DNA from 2 places in the Nonomuraea sp. NPDC001831 genome. Region 1 is predicted to be linked to the other one. Evidence: riboswitches for the same ligand, from Rfam matches in the RefSeq annotation. Region 1 holds a riboswitch; the other holds the start of a gene.
What was found. A riboswitch is a leader RNA that binds a small molecule or an ion and turns the genes downstream of it on or off. The one in region 1 is predicted to bind glycine.
Positions count from the first base shown of each region.

Region 2: another riboswitch for glycine. It lies ahead of gcvP (aminomethyl-transferring glycine dehydrogenase); the one in region 1 lies ahead of gcvT (glycine cleavage system aminomethyltransferase GcvT).

Region 1 covers NZ_JBIATU010000002.1:203,841-207,202, reverse strand. The annotation lists gene gcvH (glycine cleavage system protein GcvH) at 1-183, opposite strand, end outside; gene gcvT (glycine cleavage system aminomethyltransferase GcvT) at 180-1,265, opposite strand; glycine riboswitch at 1,300-1,399, opposite strand; glycine riboswitch at 1,420-1,517, opposite strand; gene ACFYYW_RS06475 (M28 family peptidase) at 1,801-3,174, opposite strand; gene ACFYYW_RS06470 (M4 family metallopeptidase) at 3,246-3,362, opposite strand, start outside.
Region 2 covers NZ_JBIATU010000006.1:183,556-186,917, forward strand. The annotation lists gene gcvP (aminomethyl-transferring glycine dehydrogenase) at 1-2,055, opposite strand, end outside; glycine riboswitch at 2,222-2,318, opposite strand; gene ACFYYW_RS21495 (MerR family transcriptional regulator) at 2,367-2,987, opposite strand; gene ACFYYW_RS21500 (bifunctional nuclease family protein) at 3,135-3,362, opposite strand, start outside.

The DNA.
Region 1 (3,362 bases):
CTCGCCGACCGAGTCACCCGCCTCGACGGTCGAACCGACCTCGGGGAGCTGCACGAAGACGACGTCACCAAGAGCCTCGGCGGCGAAGGCCGTGATGCCGACGGTCACGGTGATGCCGTCGTCCACGCCCGACACCCACTCGTGCTCCTTGGTGTAGTTCAGGTCGTCAGGGATGTTGCTCACTTGTTCCTCCTGTAGAAGGGCAGCTCGACCAGGTCCATAGGTTCATGGCTGCCCCGGATGTCCACGGCCAGACCTGTGTCGGCCCCGGCGTCCACGTAGGCCATCGCGATGGGCTTGCCCAGGGTCTGGGAGGGCGCACCGCTGGTGACCTCGCCGACGACGGCGCCGTCGCGGGTGACCGGGTAGCCGTGACGCGGCACCCGGCGGCCCTGGGCGACCAGGCCGACGAGGCGGCGGCGGGGCTGGTCGTCCTTGACCGCCTCCAGTGCCGCCCTGCCGACGAAGTCACCGGGCTTGTCGAATTTCACCACTCTGCCCAGCCCCGCGTCGAACGGGGTCAGGTCGGAGCTCAGCTCGTTGCCGTAGAGCGGCATGCCGGCCTCCAGCCTGAGGGTGTCGCGGCTGGACAGACCGGCGGCCCGCAGCCCGTGCGGCTCGCCCGCGGCCTCCAGGGCGCGCCAGAGCGGCACGGCGTCCTGGTTGGCGACGAACAGCTCGAAGCCGTCCTCGCCGGTGTAGCCGGTGCGGGCGATGAGCGCCTGGCGGCCGTCGACCACGCCGGGCAGGCCCGCGTAGTACTTGAGATTGTCGAGGTCGGCGTCGGTGAGCGTGGCCAGGATCTCCTGGGCCTTCGGGCCCTGGATCGCGATGAGGGCGTACTGCTGGGAGCGGTCATCGACCGCCACGTCATACGACTTAGTACGATTTTTCAGCTCATCCGCGACCTTGTCGGAGTTCGAGGCGTTGGCCACCACCATGAACTCCTCGTCCGCCAGCCGGTAGACGATGAGGTCGTCGAGCACCCCGCCGCGCTCGTCCACGATCATCGTGTACCTGGCCCGGCCGGGCGCGAGCGCCGACAGGTGACCGACCAGCGCGTAGTCGAGGGCCTCTGCGGCCTGCGGACCGGTCAGGAAGATCTCGCCCATGTGCGAGAGGTCGAACAGCCCGGCCGCCTCGCGGACGGCTTTGTGCTCCGCCGACTCGCTGCCGTACCGGAGCGGCATGAGCCATCCGGCGAAGTCGGTCAGCGTGGCGCCTAGGGCCTCGTGGACGTCTCGTAGCGGCGTAGGTCGGGACATTTGTCGCACCTCAGGACAGGATTGGATGCCAGCATCCTCCCCCTCTGTCATGGATGCCTGAGAGCTTCGCCCGAGTTTTGCCGGACTTTCACCTTCGGCGAGGCCCCGAGGGCCTGCTTTCCAGAGGTCACCTCCCCGTAAGAACGCCTTACAGGGCTGCCGCGCGGTCCTTTGCCTTGAGAGGTTCGCGGGGAGGGCTTGCTCCTTCAGGGACCCTGACCGGCTGTCAGGGTGCTCTCCCGCACGGTTTCGCCGGTGATGTCCGTCAGCCTAGTGCCGTCATGGGGGTGTTGTCGCGCTTCGCCCTCCGCCATCCGCCGCATCCGCGACATCCCGCACACAGCGAAAAGCGGCCGCGGCCCCGGAGAGGCGGGGTCGCGGCCGCGTTGGTGGCCGCGCGCGAGCCGGTCATGGCAGGTCAGCTCGCACGCGGCAGCTCGGGGCGGGCCGGCGGTGATCGGCCCGCGCGGGGCTCGGGCCCGTGGATCAGGCCCGTGGATCAGGTCCGAGGATCAGACCCTGAGGTCAGGCCGGATCAGGCCCGTGCCCAGAGGGCGGGCACGTTCGGCGGCTCCCAGCCCGGCAGGCTGGTGTGCGCCTGGAGGCAGCGGTAGCTGACCCCCTGGTAGGTGACGACGTCTCCGGCCGTGTACGACTTGTAGGCCGTCCAGGTGGTGCCCTGGCCGTCCCCTCCGACGGTCAGGGTGAAGGACGCGGAGTGGTCCGCCGTCGTCCCGTCGCCGTTGATCCCTATGGTGTACGTCCCCGCCGCGACGCCGCTGGTGGTGGCGATCGTGACGGTGGACGACTGGCCCGCCTGCACCGTGGACGGGCTGAAGGAGACGGTGACCCCGCTCGGCACGTTCCCGGCGGAGAGCGCGACGCTCTGCGCCTGGCCGGACGTGACCTGGGTACTGACCGCCGCGGTAGCCGACTGACCGGCCTGGACCGATGCCGACGACGGGGTCACCGAGATCGAGTAGTCGTTCTCCGTGGGCGTGCTGGTGCCCACGGCGAGCTTCCATATGGCGTACGCGATGGCGTCGGAGTTGCGGTCGAGCGCCGTGGTGTTGATGGCGCTCGGGTAGCTGTCGCAGGCGCTGTGGTAGCAGCGGTCGAACGCCTGCCCGGCCGAGCCGCCCCACTTGGCGGCCTGGGCCGAGCTCTTGACCGCCCCGGCCCCCGTGGCCAGGCCGCCGACCCGGACGCCCGCGCTCTTGAACGAGGCGTGGTCGCTGCGGCCGTCGCCCTCCCTGTCGCCCTCGGTCTGCAGGCCGATGGTGGCGAAGTAGTCGTTGAAGGTGCGCTGGATCGCCGCGTCGTCGTCGTAGACGAAGTAGCCGGCGTTGGTCGAGGCGATCATGTCGAAGTTCAGGTACACCTCGACGCCGCTCGCGCCGCCGTTCTGCACGTAGTACCTGGACCCGACCATGCCCGCCTCCTCGGCGCCCCACCAGCCGAACCGCACGTGCTTGGTGAGGGTGGGCTTGCGGGCGGCGAGGGTGAGGGCGTTCTCCAGGAGCGCGGCCGAGCCGGAGCCGTTGTCGTTGATCCCGGGGCCGGCCGCGACGCTGTCGAGGTGGGCGCCGAGCATCACGGTCTGGTTGGCCGGGCCGCCCGGCCAGTCGGCGATCAGGTTGCTGCCGCCGCTGAAGTTCTGCACGCGGGTGGTGAAGCCGGCCGCGTCCAGCTTGCCCTTGATGTAGTTCATCGAGGCGGTGAAGCCCGGCCTGCCCGAGGCGCGGTTGCCGCCGTTGCTCGTGGCGATGGACTGCAACTGGCTCAGATGCGCCGTCACGTTCGCGACGGGGATGTCGGGCGCGGGGTCGGCGGCGGCGCCGGCCGGTCCGGCCGGCGTGGTGAGGGTCAGGGCCAACGCGGCGGTGGCCGCGGCGCCCAGCCTGAGCATGGCGTTCACGTTCTGTGGCTCCTCAAGGGGGTTGGGCGGCCACCCCGGCGTGGCCGCCCAGGTCGTGCGACTTAGACCGGCTGCCAGAGGGCAGGGGTGTTGGGCGGCTCCCAGCCCGGCAGGCTGGTGTGCGCCTGCAGGCAGCGGTAGCTGGTGCCCTGGTAGGTGACGGTCTGTCCGGCCGTGTA
Region 2 (3,362 bases), on a different contig from region 1:
CACGTCGGCGCCGAACTCGCCCGGCTTGGCCAGGCCCACCAGGGCGTTGAGGTTGGCGCCGTCGACGTAGACCTGGCCGCCGGCCTCGTGCACCTTGGCGCACACCTCGGTGATCGACTCCTCGTACACGCCGTGCGTGGACGGGTACGTCACCATGATCGCGGCGAGCCTGTCGCGGTGCTTGGCGATCTTGGCGTCGAGGTCGGCCAGGTCGATGTTCCCGTCGCTGTCGCAGGCCACGACCACGACCCGCATGCCCGCCATGACGGCGCTGGCCGCGTTCGTGCCGTGGGCCGAGGACGGGATCAGGCACACGTCCCGCCCGGTGTCGCCGTTGGCCTGGTGGTAGGCGCGGATGGCCAGCAGGCCGGCGAACTCGCCCTGGGAGCCGGCGTTCGGCTGGATGGAGACGGCGTCGTAGCCGGTCACCTCGGCCAGCCAACCCTCCAGGGTGCCGATGAGCTCCCGGTAGCCCTCGGTCTGGGCCTCCGGCGCGTACGGGTGCACGCCGGCGAACTCCGGCCAGGTGATCGGCTCCATCTCGGTGGTCGCGTTCAGCTTCATCGTGCACGAGCCGAGCGGGATCATCGAACGGTCGAGCGCGATGTCCTTGTCCTGGAGCCTGCGCAGGTAGCGCAGCATCGCGGTCTCGGAGCGGTGGCTGTGGAAGACCGGGTGGGTCAGGTAGTCCGACTCGCGCAGCAGCCCGTCCGGCAGCGCGTCGGCCTCCAGCGCCACCTCCTCGCGCTCGACGCCGAAGGCGGCCCACACCTTGACCAGCTCGGCCGCGCCGGTCTTCTCGTCGCAGGCGATCGAGACGTGGTCGTCGTCGGCCTGCCACAGGTTGACGCCCCGCTCGGCGGCGGCGGCCACCACCTCGGCGGCCCTGCCGGGCACGCGGACGAGCACGGTGTCGAAGAACTCGCCGTGCACGACCTCCAGGCCGGCCTCGCGCAGCCCGCCGGCCAGCGCGACGGCGTGCCGGTGCACGCGGTGCGCGATCCGGCGCAGGCCCTCGGGGCCGTGGTAGACGGCGTACATGCCGGCGATCACGGCCAGCAGGACCTGGGCGGTGCAGATGTTGCTGGTGGCCTTCTCGCGGCGGATGTGCTGCTCGCGGGTCTGCAGGGCCAGCCGGTAGGCGGGGTCGCCGTCGACGTCGACCGACACGCCGACCAGGCGGCCGGGCATCTGCCGCTGCAGGCCCTCGCGTACGGACATGTAGGCCGCGTGCGGCCCGCCGAACCCGAAGGAGACGCCGAAGCGCTGGGAGGAGCCGACGGCGATGTCGGCGCCCAGCTCGCCGGGGGCGGCCACGAGCGTGAGGGCCAGCAGGTCGGCGGCGGCCACGACGAGCGCGCCCGCCTCGTGCGCCCTGGCGGCCACGTCGCGGAAGTCGCGCAGGCGGCCCGAGGCGCCCGGGTACTGGACGAGCACGCCGAAGCACTCGGGCAGCTCGCCGTCGAGGTCGTGCTCGACCAGCGTGATGCCGAGCGGCTCGGCGCGGGTGGCCAGCACGGCCTTGGTCTGGGGCAGCGTGTCGGCGTCGACGACGAACACGTCGCTCTTGGACTTGCCGGCCCGGCGGGCCAGCGTCATGGCCTCGGCCGCGGCGGTGGCCTCGTCCAGCAGGGAGGCGCCGGCGACGTCGAGGCCGGTCAGGTCGGAGACGACCGTCTGGAAGTTCAGCAGCGCCTCCAGGCGCCCCTGCGAGATCTCCGGCTGGTACGGCGTGTAGGCGGTGTACCAGCCCGGGTTCTCCAGCAGGTTGCGCCGGATGACGGCGGGCGTGACGGTGTCGTAGTAGCCCAGGCCGATCATGGAGGTCAGCACCCGGTTGCGGGAGGCCAGCGCGCGCAGCTCGGCGATGGCCTCGGTCTCGCTCGCGGCGGCCGGCAGCTTGAGCCGGTCCTTGACCCTGATGGCCTCGGGCACGGCCACGGCCACCAGATCGCCGACGGACTCGAAGCCCACGGCCTCGAGCATGCGCTGCTGCTCGGACTCCGATGGGCCGATGTGCCTGGACGAGAACGGCGGAGCGGACAGGTCGGTCATGGAGGTTGCCTCCCGAGGCTTGGAGACCGGCGCCAGGGCGCGGGCGAGTGCCGGATCTCCCCCTCTGTCATCGCGACGTCATCGCGACCTGAGAGCTTCACCCCACCGTGGGGCTTGCACCGTCGGTGAGGTGCGCCTGGCGGGCGCACCTGCTTTCCAGAGTTGCCTCACCCGAGCGGTACGGGATGCCTGAGAGATTCCGGGGAGGGTTGCTCCTTCGGCGCCCCAGGACCGAAGCCCAGGGACTCTCCCGCACGGGGTCATCAGCCTTACTCTGTCCTAGATTACTACGGTGTGTTCAGCGGTTCAGCTCACCCCGTGCGGCGTGCGCGACGCCGCTTGGCGAGCTCGTCAGCGGGATGGTCGGCCGGGACGGTGTCCTCGACCGCCGCCCGTTCCCCCGGCAGCTCCGCGAGGGAGCCCTCGACCTCTCGCCAGACCCGGCCGAGCGCGATGCCGAACACGCCCTGGCCGCCCTGGAGGAGATCGATCACCTCGTCGGCCGAGGTGCACTCGTAGACGCTGACACCGTCGCTCATGAGCGTGATCTGCGCGAGGTCGGCGACCCCGCGGTCACGCAGATGCTGCACGGCGGTGCGGATCTGCTGCAACGACACCCCGGTGTCGAGCAGCCGCTTGACGACCTTGAGCACCAGGATGTCGCGGAAGCTGTAGAGCCGCTGCGAGCCCGAGCCGTGCGCGGCTCTTATCGTGGGCTCGACCAGGCCCGTGCGCGCCCAGTAGTCGAGCTGCCTGTAGGTGATGCCGGCCGCCGAGCAGGCTGTGGGCCCGCGGTATCCGATGTCGTCGGGCACGGTCGCAGGCTGCTCGTCGAAGAGCAGGCCCTGCTCTCCGGCACGCTGCCGCGCGCTCTCGCGCCGCACCGGATCTTCCTGGCCGGCCGTCTTTCCCTCGCCGCTGCTGACCGCCACGCGGACCTCCGGCTTTCTCTCATCCCATGGCCTGATCTGGGGGTTCGTAAAGGGCGACCACGGGTTTCACTTGCACCGTAGGACCGTGACCATGCTCAGTCAACGATCCGGCTCGGCGCGTCGTGAAGCGTAAATGCACTGAAATACCTACCCCGCCCTGCCGAAGTCCTCGGGAGTGATCGTGTCAAGGAACTCCCTGAACTTCTCCACCTCGTCCTCCTGGTCGTCAGGGATGATCACACCGGCCTCCTGGACGACCTCTTCGCTGGCGAAGATGCGCGCGCCGGTGCGCAGCGCCAGGGCGATCGAGTCGGAGGGCCGGGCGCTGACCTCCACGCCGTTGGAGAACACCAGGTCGGCGAAGAAGATGCCGTC